Regions from separate parts of the Paenibacillus sp. RRE4 genome, predicted to be linked through region 2. Evidence: predicted binding sites of a transcription regulator. Region 2 holds the regulator's gene; each other region holds the start of a gene.
What was found. The regulator NrdR, encoded in region 2, represses ribonucleotide reductase genes. The targets are predictions, from matches to a motif close to AACACNATATATNGTGTT.
Positions count from the first base shown of each region.

Region 1 (5,157 bases), 200 kb from region 2:
GACTGTCCAAGAGTGTCCATTTTACGGCGAATATCCTCTTCGTTCTGCGACTCCAGCATAATTTTGTAGAGACTTTTTTCGATGGATTCCTTTTTCTCCAGCCGTTCGAGAATGACATCCAATCCACCGATGACCATCTCAAACATATTAATCTTCTCATGCAACAGATTCAGGATATGCTCTTCAATCGTGCCTTTGGTTGAAAGGTTGAAAATGTTAACGTCATTCTGCTGACCGAGCCGATGTACCCGGCCAATCCGCTGTTCTACCCGCATCGGGTTCCACGGTAGATCAAAGTTGATCATATGGTGACAGAATTGCAGGTTGATGCCTTCGCCACCGGCCTCCGTTGCAATCATCGCCTGTACACGGCCGCGGAAGAGGTCCATCATCCAGTCTTTTTTGCCTCGGTTCATCCCGCCCCGATAGGGAACAGCCGTCAGCCCGTTGTTACGAAAATAGTTCAACAGGTATTCCTGCGTCGCCCGATATTCCGTGAAAATAATGACTTTCTCATTCATATCTCGAATTAGTTCCATCGTTTTTTCGGCTTTTGTATTTTCTTTAATCGCCTTGATATGTGCCACCAGTTCCCAGATTTTATCCCGCAGTGGGGAATCCAGCGGCAACTTCTTGGACAGATTCACGAGTGTTACAAATACAGCGTCCCGACTGCTGCAGACTTCCCGTTGCAACGTGACCAGAGAGAGCATGCTACTAAGGTTGCCTCCTGCTTCCTGGTATTGATCTTTGACAAATGAGGTTACCCCGTCATAGAGCGCTTGCTCTTCGGGTGAAAGTTGCAGATCCACGTTAGAGACGTTGCGTTTGGTGAATTGTACGGGGCCTTCGCCACGCCTGTTACGGATCATGACTTTGGACAGCTCATCTTTGAGCTGCTCCTGATTTTTGGGCACACGTTTATCGACGACAAAGTTGGCGGCAAAATCACCCTGACGACCAAGCTGACCTGGCTTCAGCAGGTTAATCAGATTGAAAAGCTCGCTCATGTCGTTCTGAACAGGCGTAGCGGTGAGTAACAGGCAGTATTTTTTGCGTAATTGCAGCATGAATTGATAATTGGTTGTTTTTTTATTTTTGAGTTTATGAGCTTCATCGATGATGATCATGTCATAGTCCATACTTAGTAACATATCTTTGTGCGGGTCTCGCTTGGCAGTGTCCATAGAAGCAACAACGACGTCATTTTGCCAGGAATAAGCCTTTTTCTGTGCAACTGCCGGGATGCCAAATTTGGAATTGAGCTCACGTACCCATTGCAATACAAGAGAGGCGGGTACAAGAATTAACACTTTAGAAACAAGTCCACGAACCATATATTCTTTCAAGATCAAGCCGGCTTCGATCGTTTTGCCCAGACCTACTTCGTCGGCGAGAATGGCTCGGCCTGACATTTCGAATAATACTTTGCGTGCCGTATCCATTTGGTGAGGAAGTGGGGTCAGATCTTGCAAATGTTTCAGGCATTGAATTTCGTCAAAGTTCGGAATGAGATTCGTTTCTTCTGCCTGAATACCGAGTTGAAAGAGTCGGTAATCCCCCCAAGGTCCGCCCTTGTCCAAACGAGATTCAAGCTGTTCCAGCCAGCTTCGATCAAACTCAAGAGGAACAGGTAAGTCAGCTACAGGTTGATTCTGATGATGCGGATGTTTCCGGTTCATGATGCTTCCTCTCCGTTCTTGTGTTATTCGTAGCTAATAGTATGGACGAAGGAAGGCAAGTTCATAACCCGTTTCAGAGGATCTATGAACTAAATCACATAGAAAATCAACATATAGTGTAATATAATAGATATAAATCACTATATGTAGTATGTAGGCATAAAATATTCTCAAAGCCAGCATTGAATTTAAAATGAACGGTTTATTCGGGGAGGTTGATTGCAGACATGGCATCCAACAATACAGGAACGAACCAACAAGTGAAGCATCATGAGAATAAACGTAAGCTGGAAGGGCTCAGCGAGAAAATATTTCTGGATCGGTACGCATGGAAGGACGCCGATTCAAATCATGCAAAAGTCGGAGATGTTGTACTTGTATTAACGAAAGATGATCCCAAGTTTCCGGTGAAGGAAGTTGGTGAGATTGTTGAACGGCAGGCACAACTAGTTAAAGTGCGGACACGTAGCGATACGATCATCGAGACCGATGTGGAAAAGTTGACACTTACGATAGAGAAAACACCGGAAGAGATGTGGGATCGTCTTGCCCGAGCGATGGCAGCTGTTGAATCGACACCTGAACAACAGGCTGTTTGGGAGAAAAAGTTTCGCTTGGTGCTGGATGACTGGAAACTGGTTCCTGGTGGACGTATTGCTGCTGGTGCAGGGGCCAGTGATGAGTTGACGCTGTTTAACTGTTATGTCATTCCTTCTCCGCAAGACAGCCGGGGCGGCATCATGAAGACGTTGACCGAAATGACTGAAATTATGGCTCGCGGCGGTGGCGTGGGTATCAATCTATCATCCCTTCGTCCGCGGCGGGCTGTGGTGAAAGGTGTGAACGGCTCGTCCAGCGGATCGGTATCCTGGGGCGGTTTGTTCAGTTATACGACGGGGCTTATCGAACAAGGCGGTAGCCGCAGGGGTGCGCTGATGCTGATGATGAACGATTGGCACCCGGACGTGCTGGATTTTATTACGGTTAAACAAACGATGGGGCAAGTGACCAATGCCAATCTGTCGGTCTGCGTAAGCAATGCGTTCATGGAGGCTGTGAAGCAGGACGGTGATTGGGAGCTTGTTTTTCCCGATACGAGTGACCCGGACTATGATTCGGAGTGGGATGGGGATCTGACCAAATGGAAAGAGTCCGGCCATAACGTTATTCCATACCGGACAGTGAAGGCACGTGAAATATGGCATACGATTATTGAATCTGCCTGGAAATCAGCCGAACCCGGTGTTGTATTTATGGAGTATTACAATCAGATGTCGAACAGCTGGTATTTTAATCCGATCATCTGTACTAATCCTTGTGGGGAACAGGGCCTTCCAGGCTGGGGCGTATGTAACTTGTCGGCAATCAATTTGTCCAAATTCTATGATGAAACAAACCACGATGTGGCATGGGAAGAGCTGGCGGAAACGACGCGAATTTCGGCAAGATTTCTGGACAATGTGATTGACGCGACGCCGTATCATTTTGAAGAAAATCGATTAAATCAGCAGCGTGAACGCCGGGTGGGGCTAGGAACCATGGGACTTGCGGAGCTGATGATCAAACTGCGTATCCGTTATGGCAGTCTGGAATCGCTCGATTTTCTCAATAAACTGTATGGATTTATAGCAAAGGAAGCCTATCTCGCTTCAGCGGAGATTGCCGCGGAGAAGGGTGCGTTCCCGGCGTTTGAGGTAGAGCCTTACTTACAGAGTGGATTTATGAGACAGATGACGGAGGCGTACCCGGAGGTTGAAGAAGCGATCCGTCAAAAAGGAATTCGTAACGTGACGCTGATTACTCAGGCGCCTACGGGAAGTACTGGAACGATGGTGGGCACATCGACTGGCATTGAGCCGTATTTTGCTTTTAAGTATTTTCGCCAGAGCCGTCTTGGGTATGATGAACAGTTTGTGCCGATTGCCGAGGAGTGGCTGGAGCAACATCCTGGTGAGTTCCTACCGGATTATTATGTGACGGCGATGGATCTTTCGGCCGAAAATCATATTCGCGTGCAAGCTGCCATTCAGAAGTGGGTGGACAGTTCAATCTCGAAAACGGCAAATTGTCCTTCTGATTTTACGGTGCAGGATACGGCAGAGCTGTATGAGCTAGCTTTTGATCTAGGTTGTAAAGGGGTAACGATCTATCGGGACGGCAGTAGAGATGTTCAGGTACTTTCTACTTCGAAGAAAGAAGACACCGTTTCGGTAGCGAGTTTGGCGTATGCAGAGCGGGAGAACAGCTTGCCATCTCTGGGAGAACAGATAACGCATGTGGTGGATAAACAGTATAAACGTCGCCCTGAAGTATTGCGCGGAGCAACGTATAAGATGCATACGCCGTTCGGCATGGCCTATATTACGATTAATGATCTGGAGGGAACACCCGGCGAAATTTTCCTCAACGTAGGCAAGGCAGGCTCAGACGTGTTTGCGATGGCGGAGGCACTGGGCCGGGTATGCTCTCTATTCCTGAGATATGGCGATCATGGCCATAAGGTGGAGTTGCTTATCAAACATCTGAAAGGCATCGGAGGTTCAGGGGCTATTGGATTTGGAGCTAACCGTGTGGAATCCATTGCGGATGCTGTCGCGAAAGCGTTGGAAATCCATGTTCAGATGAATGAGGAGATTGGAGTGAAGAATCCGAACAGTGCTAACCGTGTGAACAGCAGCAACAATACAAAGGGAGTTCTGCTGAACACGCAGACACCGACCTCACAACTGGACGATGCGGGAGGCGATGGGCAAAAGGCTTTTATCCAATCTATCGACTTATGTCCTTCATGCGGCTCGGCATCCTTGATCAATGTAGAAGGGTGTAAAACATGCAGTAACTGCGGATACAGCAAGTGTAATTAAGCTATTTCAGAACAAATCCAGAATCAATTATTGCTCTAATGAGCCTGAACAGGGATTATTAACTTAAAAAGTGTTCAGACGAAGTGCTGACTTACCAGCACTTCGTTTTTTGTGTTGCTAGACTTCAATTGAACTGTCACAGTGTACATCGAATCTAGTTTCACCTGAATTATTTGATCATTAGACATCCCTTTAATCTTAAATATGTTAAAATAAGGACGTTGTTCTTACAAATCCAGTTAAAAGAGGCACATATTCTGTTCAAATTAATGTTCATGACAGGTTCTGGACGAAGGAAGGAGGTAGCATCTATCATGAATCAACATTGGAAAAAGTACTTGTTTTTGTTTGCTGTAATCGTACCGATCTCGGTAGGTACCATTTTTACGCTCCCATATCATCATCGATATATTGCAGTAGCTATATTTCCACCGCTATTCTGGGTGCTCTACTATTCATGGATCACATTAGAAAGAAAACGAGATCGTTAGTGAGGGAGGGTGAGAAAGTAACAATGAAGGCACTGTTAACATTAAAAGAAGCTTCCAAGAAATATGGTAGGCGAGACATTTTAACAGATATTTCGCTTACGATTAGTCGAGGAGATTGTA
Region 1 covers NZ_JAUZUT010000001.1:1,237,990-1,243,146, forward strand. Annotated here, with positions in the region: gene Q9R46_RS05755 (DEAD/DEAH box helicase) at 1-1,682, opposite strand, end outside; gene Q9R46_RS05760 (adenosylcobalamin-dependent ribonucleoside-diphosphate reductase) at 1,910-4,546, shown strand; gene Q9R46_RS05765 (hypothetical protein) at 4,861-5,037, shown strand; gene Q9R46_RS05770 (ABC transporter ATP-binding protein) at 5,061-5,157, shown strand, end outside.
Region 1: the regulator NrdR is predicted to act here: its motif matches at 1,819-1,836, upstream of Q9R46_RS05760 (adenosylcobalamin-dependent ribonucleoside-diphosphate reductase).

Region 2 (5,157 bases):
ACCACCAAAATCAAAGCTGTTTTGCTGAATCAGGCATATGTGGTTGGCATCGGGAATATTTATGTGGACGAGGCTCTCTTCCGTGCAGGTATACATCCCGAGACGATTGCCAAGACGCTGACCGAAGCACAGCTGAAGGTTTTGCATGAAGCCATTGTGGCTACGTTGCAGGATGCGGTGAATGCAGGAGGCTCCTCGATCAAGTCATATGTTAATGGGCAAGGCGAGATGGGCATGTTCCAGCATCAACTGAAAATTTATGGTCGCAAAGCTGAACCTTGTGTTACGTGCGGTACGTTGATTGAAAAAAGCGTCGTTGGCGGACGTGGCACGCATTTTTGCCCGAATTGTCAGCGACTTTGATCTCCCGAACCAGAACCGAATCAATGAAATGATGAAATCATAGCACCCTTGGATTCCTCCCTCCATATACTGATATGGCAGAAATAAGCGGGCATATACCCATACTGACATCATCAGTTGGCACACGTACCGCACAGGGGAGGAATCCGGGGTGCTGCATCATTTTATTTCATTACTGGCGCTTGCTTTTGCAGTGAGTTTAGATGGTTTTGGAGTTGGGATTACATACGGACTTCGGAGGACCAAGATTCCGCTCTTATCCATTGCTATTATTTCACTTTGTTCGGGATTGGTTATTGCAGTGTCTATGCAGGTTGGGGTGTTATTATCTCATGTCGTGTCGCCAGGTGTAGCTTCGATTGTGGGTGCTGTCATTCTGATTGTGATCGGTGCGTGGTCGCTCTTGCAACTGATCAGGCGGAGGGGAAAAGAACGTGAGGAAGAAGAGAGTGGATTGGTGCAAGAGAGATTACTTCTGGAAAATGGAGCAACGGATTCGGGTCTTTCATCCAGAGGCAAGAATCAATTAATGGTTCTGGAAGTGCAACCTTCACCAACGGATGGTTCGGTGGAGCGCATGGTATTTACACTGGAGCTACGAAAGCTTGGTGTGGTCATTCAAATTTTGCGTAGCCCCTCCAAGGCGGACATGGATAACTCAGGCAGTATCTCCGCACAGGAAGCAATGTGGCTCGGAATCGCGCTGTCATTAGACGCCTTTGGAGCAGGTCTGGGTGCAGCATTACTTGGATTCCCTACGCTGTGGACAGCACTGGTGATTGCGTTGTTTAGCGGGGCGTTTCTGTCACTTGGCATGAAGGTAGGATTACGGTTTGCAGCACAGCGCTGGATGCAGAAGCTTTCCATTCTACCAGCCCTGCTGTTAATGATTATGGGAATATTCAAGTTGTTTTGAGGAGTAATTAAGTGTTATGAGGTGAGACGATGAATATAGGCTTAACAGGCGGAATCGCAACAGGCAAAAGCAGTGTTTCCGCCTATCTGGCCAGTAAGGGAGCGCTGCTCATCGATGCAGATGTTATTGCCCGGGAAGTCATGTTGCCTGGGCATCCCGTTTTGTCTGCCGCTGTTCAGCGGTTTGGACAAGCCATACTGAATGAGGATGGAACGTTGGATCGGAAAAAGTTAGGGAGTATTGTTTTTCAGCACCCTGAGGAACGTAAAGCGCTTGAGGCCATCACTCATCCCGCCATACGGAAGGAGATGCGTGAGAGAGCGGCTGCATATGAGTTGAACCATCCGGACAAGCTGGTAGTATCGGATATTCCTTTGTTGTACGAGTCGGGTCTGGAAGATGGTTTTACGGAAGTTATGGTCGTATATGTACCTAGAGCAGTACAACTGGAACGACTGATGAACCGCGATCAGATGACCCAGGCTGACGCCGAAGCACGCATAGCGGCACAGATGGATATTGAACGCAAAAAAGAGCGGGCAGATATCGTGATTGATAACAGCGGATCATGGGCTCAGACGGAGAAGCAGCTTGAATTATTTTTAACGCATAAGGGTTTGTTATGAAAATATTGCGTAAAAAACGTGTACTGCTGATCATGTTTGTTTCCTTTGTACTTGTGTTATTTCTAAATACGAACTGGATGGCCTGGTTTTATCCGATTGAATACAAGGAAGAGATTCGGGCACAATCCCAGAGTTATGAGGTTGATCCGTTTCTGATCGCCTCCATTATCAGGGTGGAGACCAATTTCAAAACGAGCAAAGAATCCAAACGTGGTGCAATCGGACTGATGCAGCTCATGCCGGATACGGCGAACTGGATATTGGAACAAGCCAAAATTCCGGATACTTCGCTGGAGGAATTGAAACATGAACCCGGGCGAAATATTCAACTGGGGACATGGTATCTGCGTAATCTGTCAGACCAGTTCGGTGGCAACGAAATCGTGATGATTGCCGCTTATAATGCTGGACCGGGGAAGGTCAGTAGCTGGTTGAAAAATGGTGTATGGGATGGCACACTTGAAACGGTAAAAGATATTCCTTTTGGTGAGACACGCCACTATGTACAACGGGTTATTTACTATTATAATCAGTATGTGAAGATCTACGATACGTTTTAGAGTGATTGCTGGGAAAAAGATAAGGAGAAGCACGGAGCAGACCGGTAGTGTACCGGCCGCACCATGCTCCTCTGTGTAACGTATTACGATGCAGATAATTATTGGTATTGACCTGCCAATTGCTGTTCTGCAATTGTTACCAGACGCTTCGTGATGTATCCACCGATCGAACCGTTCTCGTAAGAAGTCATGTTACCTTGGTACCCATCTTGTGGGATGCTGATTCCGAGTTCTTGAGCGACTTCATATTTCATTTGCTCCAGGGCTGCGGAAGCTTTAGTTACAACCAAGTTGTTGGAGTTACCGTTGCTTTGTGCCATTGCTGTTCACCTCCTCGCGGGTTGGTAAAAGTATTATGTGTCGTGAATGCGATTTTCATAACAAAATATGCTCAGGGAATATGTGGTAAAAAGTAAAAATGGGAAGTGATCTAAGTTGAAATGTCCTTATTGTGGTTATCTAGGTACCAAAGTGCTGGATTCCAGACCAGCCAATGAATCGAAATCCATTCGCCGCCGCCGCGAATGCGAGCAGTGCGCGAGAAGATTCACAACTTTTGAAATGATTGAAGAAACCCCTTTGATTGTCATCAAGAAGGATGGGAGTCGAGAAGAATTCAGCCGTGACAAAATTCTTCGTGGATTGATCCGTGCGTGTGAGAAGCGTCCTGTCTCTGTAGAAACGCTGGAGATGATGGTATCTGAAGTGGAGAAGTCACTGCGTAACACAGCCGAGGCTGAAGTGGAAAGCCGCCAGATCGGTGAGCTTTTAATGGAACAGCTGTTTCCGGTGGATGAGGTGGCGTATGTGCGATTTGCTTCTGTGTACCGCCAGTTCAAAGACATTAACATGTTCATGAAAGAACTGAAATCACTGCTGTCCAAAGAAGATCTGGAGGACTAATGTAGTGGGGAAAAAGGAGAAGAGCAATCCGGGGATGCATCTGGTATGTGCGGTATATGCCCGTAACATGAATGTTCTTCTCCATAGATTTCGATGCATGAAAACCGCTTAACGAGCAACCAAATCTAAGTATCTGAAAAAACGGTCTCAATATTGGGGAATAAAAAAACAGTACATATTTAAATAAACAAAAGACCCTACATAAAATAGGGTCTTAAAACTATGGAGCGTAGGGGGGTCGAACCCCTGACCTCTTCGCTGCCAGCGAAGCGTTCTCCCACTGAACTAACGCCCCAAGAAGAATACAAAAAATAATATATCACTTAAATATTAAGCAGTCAATGGTTGTTTTATCTTTCGTAGCACTGTTATATTTGCGAATGAAGTTGTACAAATTTAGATGTCAGACTAACAACAATAGCGTAACGCGTCTTTGCCTCTGGCGATGTCCGTTTTAGCTACCTCACCAGTCCCAAAGATTTGTTCTGTTTTGGTAGGCTCCGGATGAAGCTATGTGCTCTAATTTAAAGTAAATAGCTGAAAGGTGTCTACTGATTTCCTTTGCAATTGCTCGTGAGCTTTTTCCTACCGAAAGAGGATCTCTATCTTGCTGTGTTCAATTATGCTAAGATATGTGTAGTTCATGGTAGGTTTTCCTCGTGTCAATGTGGTGTAGGGATCTTCATAAATGACAATCTCTCATTCACATAAAATTCTTAAAAGCTATCTTTTTATCTACATAGATGTATAGCAACAACTAATATAATAGAATTTGAATAAGCTAATGAGAATCTCCTTCTGAAAGGTTGATGTTATTTTGATTAGTCCTTATAACGAGCTATGGATGGATTGTGTAACGAATAATCTTATAGCTATGCTAGCTAGCCAAAATGAAGCATTCCTTAAATCTCCTTGCTATATGGACACGATTTATTTAAGAAAAGTTTTTAATCAATCATATAGTTCAGAGGGAATTCAAGAGGAATTGATGTCGAATGGTGCATACTTCCCTAAAATACAGTATTCTCTAGAGTTGCTTAATAATTATATTGATTATGAAATCGAAGAGATGAATCAGGATTACCAAAGCATTCATGATATGATCAAAAGTAAAATCGATGATGGTTATTGTCTTTTTATTGTTGTGGATCGTTTTTTCTATCCTTCAGGTCTGGATGCCAATACTTCTCACATGATACATCCAACGTTTATTTATGGCTATGATAATGAAAATCAAAGTTATATGGCGTTAGAGGATTGCGTCATGATGGGGAAGATGGATTATTACAGCATTCCTTATAGTTCTATTGAGAAATCGAGTAAATACCTTACAAGTTTAGGTAAATCAATAAGTTTAAATTTTTGCAAAACGAATGAGTCTTCAACTGAATTCAATGGTGAAATTTCGATATTACAGGTTATTAACTCGCTGGAGAAAATGCTACAAGGAGGACAAATATATAATAAAGAATATGATTTGTACTATCATTGTGGACTAGATTCATTATCTACTTTTTCCAATGAAATTAATACTTTCTTTTATAAATTGACAGATAAAAATACATTCAGAACAAGGGTATTGTCTTTCTGTCAATATCATAAGCGAAATCAAGACGTAGTTACTCTTATTTCGAAATATTATGATATTAATATGGGAGATATGAAGCTGTATTATGAGAAAATTTACAAAAAATGGTTTGTTTTTAAAAATAAAAGTAATTATATATTGGAAAAGCGGATGTCTAGTGAAACTCATATAAGTAAGGACGATCTTGCATGGTTGAATTTG
Region 2 covers NZ_JAUZUT010000001.1:1,041,919-1,047,075, forward strand. Annotated here, with positions in the region: gene mutM (DNA-formamidopyrimidine glycosylase) at 1-363, shown strand, start outside; gene Q9R46_RS04930 (manganese efflux pump) at 515-1,279, shown strand; gene coaE (dephospho-CoA kinase) at 1,309-1,905, shown strand; gene Q9R46_RS04940 (lytic transglycosylase domain-containing protein) at 1,902-2,465, shown strand; gene Q9R46_RS04945 (alpha/beta-type small acid-soluble spore protein) at 2,564-2,785, opposite strand; gene nrdR (transcriptional regulator NrdR) at 2,901-3,368, shown strand; tRNA gene Q9R46_RS04955 (tRNA-Ala) at 3,592-3,663, opposite strand; gene Q9R46_RS04960 (hypothetical protein) at 4,186-5,157, shown strand, end outside.

Region 3 (5,157 bases), on a different contig from region 2:
GCACAGCTGTGCAAGCTCTGCTCTCTCCGGGTCGGTGACGAGTTCCTCATATTTGAATCCGGTATAGGCCCACACCGTCAGATCCGGCCTTGCATCCCGAAACTGACGTACCCACCGGGTACATGCCGCTGCTGAGAAAAAGGGGTCACCTCCGCATAACGTCACGCCATCCAGTAGCGGATGGTTCGTGACCTCCTGCAAAATCTGTTGCTGCCGCTCTTCTGTAAAGGGTTCACCTGCGCGAAAACTCCACGAATCCGGGCTGAAGCAGCCCGGACATGCGTGGCGGCATCCGCTGATAAACAGCACAGCACGCAATCCGGTTCCTTCATTGACCGATTCGGGAATGTAACCAAACAGATTCACCGGTGTTTCACCCGATCCCGCACTTCGGCCTGCTTCGCAGCATTGAAGCGTACCTTGTAATCTCCAGTCAGATAACCGGTTACACGGCGCAAGCGCTGGAAGTGAACCTCATTTTCGTGAACTTCACATCCCGGACAGGTATCACCGATGACTCCTTCATACCCGCATTCAGGGCAGCGATCAATCGGATGGTTAATCGAGAAGTAACCAATATCTTGTGCCAGCGCGTACTGTACGATGCGCATAAAGGCGGCTGTATTCGCCCGCACATTGCCGTCAAGTTCAACATAAGAGATGGCTCCGGCATTGCACAGAGCGTGGAATGGAGCTTCCAGTTCGATCTTACGGTAGGCAGGAAGGTTATGATAGACCGGAATATGGAACGAGTTCGTATAATATTCACGTTCGTTCACACCAGAGATCGGGCCGTAACAGGCTCGGTCTATTTTGGTGAATTTGCCGGATAAACCTTCAGCAGGTGTAGCAAAGAGCGTAACGTTCAAGTTATGCAGCTCACTCATCCGATCACAGAACTCTCTCATCGTACGGATGACATGCAGCGCCTCGCGATGTACATGCATGTCTTGTCCGTGATGCCGTCCATACATAGCAGTCATACATTCGGCGAGTCCGATAAATCCAAGAGACAACGTGCCGTGTTTCAACAGATCGGCAACCGGCTCATCCGGTTCCAATTTCTCTCCGCCTTCCCATACCCCCTCACGCATCATGAAATCCGATGATTTGGCAGGCTGTTTTTTCTGAATGGCATACCGATGAAGTAAACCATCCACGGCATTGTGCATGATTTTATCCAAGGCGACGTAGAATCCTTCCCGATCCGCGACAGCCCGACTGTTTTGGCAGATGCCAAACCGAATCCCGAGCTTCACCAGATTGACCGTATTGAAGGACAGGTTTCCTTTGCCACTCTGCCGGTTTCGTCCAAAGCGATCCGCAAGGGTACGTGTGCGGCAGCCCATAGTTGCAATGATCGTGTCCGGGTCTTCCGGATGATAAAAAGATAAATTAAACGTTGCATCGACATTGACAAAGTTAGGATACATGCGACGTGAAGAACAGGTTACCGCGAGGCGGAACAAGTCATAGTTCGGGTCGCCCTGGGCCTGGTTAACCCCTTGTTTGCATTGGAAAATATGCTGTGGAAATACAGGCGTTTCCCCATGTCCGAGGCCACGAATCGTTGCTTCGAGCAGGGAGCGGGACACAAGACGGCCCTCGGCTGATGTACACATACCGTAGTTTAGCGATGTAAAAGGAATTTGTCCGCCTGCCCGACTGCTCATCGTATTCAGATTATGTATCAGAGATTCGGCAGCTTGTCCTGTTTCGAGCTCCGTTTCTTCATATGCAAAATCAAATGCACGTGGGCAATGTTGCTTCGCTATCATGCTGTCTAGATGTAGCTGCTCGTCCGTGATCAAGGCCTGTTCATTAAAAAGCCGTTGTCCTTTGCGGAAATGTTTTATGAAAGAGCGTTGCACGTAAGGCGCCAGATCCCAGTCGATTTTGTTGGCAGATACGCCGCCGTACTGGCTGTTTTGCTGCGACTGGAAGATGATTGCCACCAAAGCCATCGCAGACATGATCGTCTGTGGTGTGCGAACCGATCCATTCCCCGTATTGAAGCCGGAAGCCAGTAGCCGATCAAATGGAATGAAAATGCAGTTCGTTGTTCCGAGGGCATACTGGTCCAGATCATGCACATACAGATCACCATTCTCCACCGCATCTGCAAGCGCCTCTGGCAATACATGACGCATGGCGTGCCATTTGGCTGTCTCCGATCCAAGCCTGCTCATCTTGCCGCTGAAGGAATCTCCATTCAGATTCGCATTCTCCCTCAGCGTATCAGCGTCTTCTGCGCCAATAATACGTCTACCCAGGTCAGATAACAGATCGGTTGCCGGTGGTGCGGCATGCTCAAGCATAGTCATGTAACGTGCCTCCTAAATGATTTTTGAATAGATTATAATTTGATTAATATATGAGTTACATACTACATGTAGATTTGTATTATCCATTTATAAACTATATGTGGTTTTTTGGGTGTGATTATGATCACACCTCCTGCGAGGTAGAAGAGCATCTTCCGGGATTTGGCGCGGGTTTAAGGTTCCCAAAACTCAAACGGAGGCGTATAATTTCTATTTACCCTGCAAGGATAAACTTACAAGTCAGGATATCGTGGATCGAAGCTTTTTTCAGATCTGTTCGGTGAGAAAAGAGGTTACAGGCACCAAGATGATTCTCTTGCACTTCTGTGGTGTTAAACATATAAGTATAGTTTGTGACAATCGTTCGGATTCCCCGGCAGACCCCAGCATGTGAATCAACATTCTGATCGGTGAACTTAATATAGCAGCCAAGACAAACAAAGAGGGGTTGGATCATGGGGACGGTAGAAGGCGTTAACCAAGGCTTCTATGAAAATATTGAAGAAGCAGCGGCCCATATTGTGGACGTATTAAGTGGCATATTAAGAGTGAATACCATCTTCGTAGCCACGAATGACGGAGTGACTAATGTCATTCTGGAAGCCTTCAACCGCAAGGAAGAATTAATTGTCAAAGGGACTGCGCTTCCGTTTATGGAATCCTACTGCAGTCTGGTCTTGAGAGAAAATAACAGTGTCGTCACCATTGCGGATACCTTGGAGCATACTGTGACAAGCTCCATGGATGTTACCAATGGACTTGGAAATCGTTTTTTCGTAGGTGTACCCATTATGCGAAGAACAGGTGAAGCCTTCGGAACGATATGTATTATGGATGATCCAGGATATAAAATCAGTGAAACGGACATGAAGACACTGCAAGCGATGGCCGTATTTCTGGGATACGTTGTTGACCTGGAGAGTGCGTTGCACGTTCAGGAGCAGAGACTCAGCGATTCAGAACAGTTGCAAGAGAAATTACAGGCGGAGAAGGAACGTGCCGAATCCGAGGCCATGACCAAGACACAAATGCTCAAACTGATGAGTCATGAAATCCGTAATCCGCTGAACGGCATTTTGGGATTGACGGATCTGATGCGGACACCCGACATGTCCGAGGAACAAGCGGAGTATGTGAATATGATCGAAACGAGCGGTAATATTTTGCTTTCACTGCTCAACAATATGATGAACTTTAACATCAACGAAGCCGGAAAAACGGTTATTCATGATGACCCCTTTGATTTGGTCAGTACCATTGAGAACACCGTTTATCTCTATGCCGGAACAGCTGCGAGCAAAAAGATAGAACTGGGGTTAAACCTGAATCTGAATGTATCGCAGGTTTTCATTGGTGATGAGATCAAGATTGGCCAGATGTTGGGCCATGTGATGCAATACGCCATGGACTCCACTCGGGAAGGTGCTGTACTGGTGACAGCAGAGATGAGGGGAGAGGAAGTAGAGGATACAAGCCTTCTCTTGCTACGGGTTAGATACACGGGACAGATGTTATCTGACAACCGTTTGCGAATCTCTACTGCCAAACCAGAAACGATGAGTACCGAAAAACTGATTGGCAGCAATCTGGGACTAGCAGTCAGCCAGAATCTGGCGATCTTGATGCATGGCCGTATTCAGGTGAACAGTCTCCGAGGCGACGAAACCGAGTTCCAGATTTCATTGCCATTACGCAGGTATTGGGACTTGCCGCAAATCACAAGTGTGCAGCAACGTTTGAAAGCTAAAAAGGTGTTACTCGCGAAAGATCCTGATATTTTGCAGGGCGTATCCTCCTTGATGCGGAATTGGGAGATGGATGTGCACATGACTTCGGGTTCAGCCACTGCATATGAATGGATCAAGGAAGGTTATAAGCCGGATGTAGCTGTTGTTGACCTGGGCTTGCGTGAGGGCATTACAGTCGATTTCGTAATTGAGCTGAAACAGCAGATGGAAGCCTTGCCTGTCATTGTGCTCGTACCGTATGGCATGCATATGGATATTCAGCAGGCGGAGGTCTTTGATGCCGTGCTGACGAAGCCAGTTAGACAGACTGAGCTTTTAAATGCACTGAGTATTATTTTGCCATAAACGTTTGCTCAATGACCCGGCTATGTCATCTGGGCTAATCCCCCCTATTGAGGTTAAAAAACGTATATTTCTATTGAGGTTAAGAGGATACAAGCTTCTATTGAGTTAAGAAGTAGCATAGCTCTTCCAAGGTTACAGAAGGCACATCACATCGCATGTGCCTTTTTTGTAATTTTTCCTGAGGTTCTACGTATATGTTTTTCCATTTGTTCAGGTTGGGTTACAATAGGAGATGCAACTTAACTTCATCATTTCTACATTCTGAGGAGGACATGCATTCATGGATTATCGCAGGTTGGGTGGAAGCGGACTGAAAGTAAGCGAAATCAGCTTAGGCAGCTGGTTGACGTACGGAGGATATGTGGAACGTGAAAATGCGGTGAAATCAATTGAAACGGCATTTGATGAAGGCATTAACTTTTTTGATACAGCCAATGCTTATGAGCGGGGCGCTGCCGAAGTATTACTCGGTCAAACATTGAAAGCGTACTCACGGAGTTCTTATGTTCTCGCAACCAAGGTGTTTAACAAAATGGGTGATGGCCCTAACGATCACGGGTTATCCCGCAAACATATTATGGAGCAGTGCGATGCGAGCCTGAAGCGCCTTGGCACCGATTATGTTGATATCTACTATTGCCATCGTTATCATCAGGAGACCCCGATAGAGGAGACCCTCCGTGCACTGGACGATCTGGTGCGCCATGGTAAAGTGTTGTATGTAGGTGTAAGCCAGTGGA
Region 3 covers NZ_JAUZUT010000002.1:220,940-226,096, reverse strand. Annotated here, with positions in the region: gene nrdG (anaerobic ribonucleoside-triphosphate reductase activating protein) at 1-366, opposite strand, end outside; gene Q9R46_RS18045 (anaerobic ribonucleoside triphosphate reductase) at 363-2,324, opposite strand; gene Q9R46_RS18040 (hybrid sensor histidine kinase/response regulator) at 2,780-4,417, shown strand; gene Q9R46_RS18035 (aldo/keto reductase family protein) at 4,698-5,157, shown strand, end outside.
Region 3: the regulator NrdR is predicted to act here: its motif matches at 2,415-2,432, upstream of Q9R46_RS18045 (anaerobic ribonucleoside triphosphate reductase).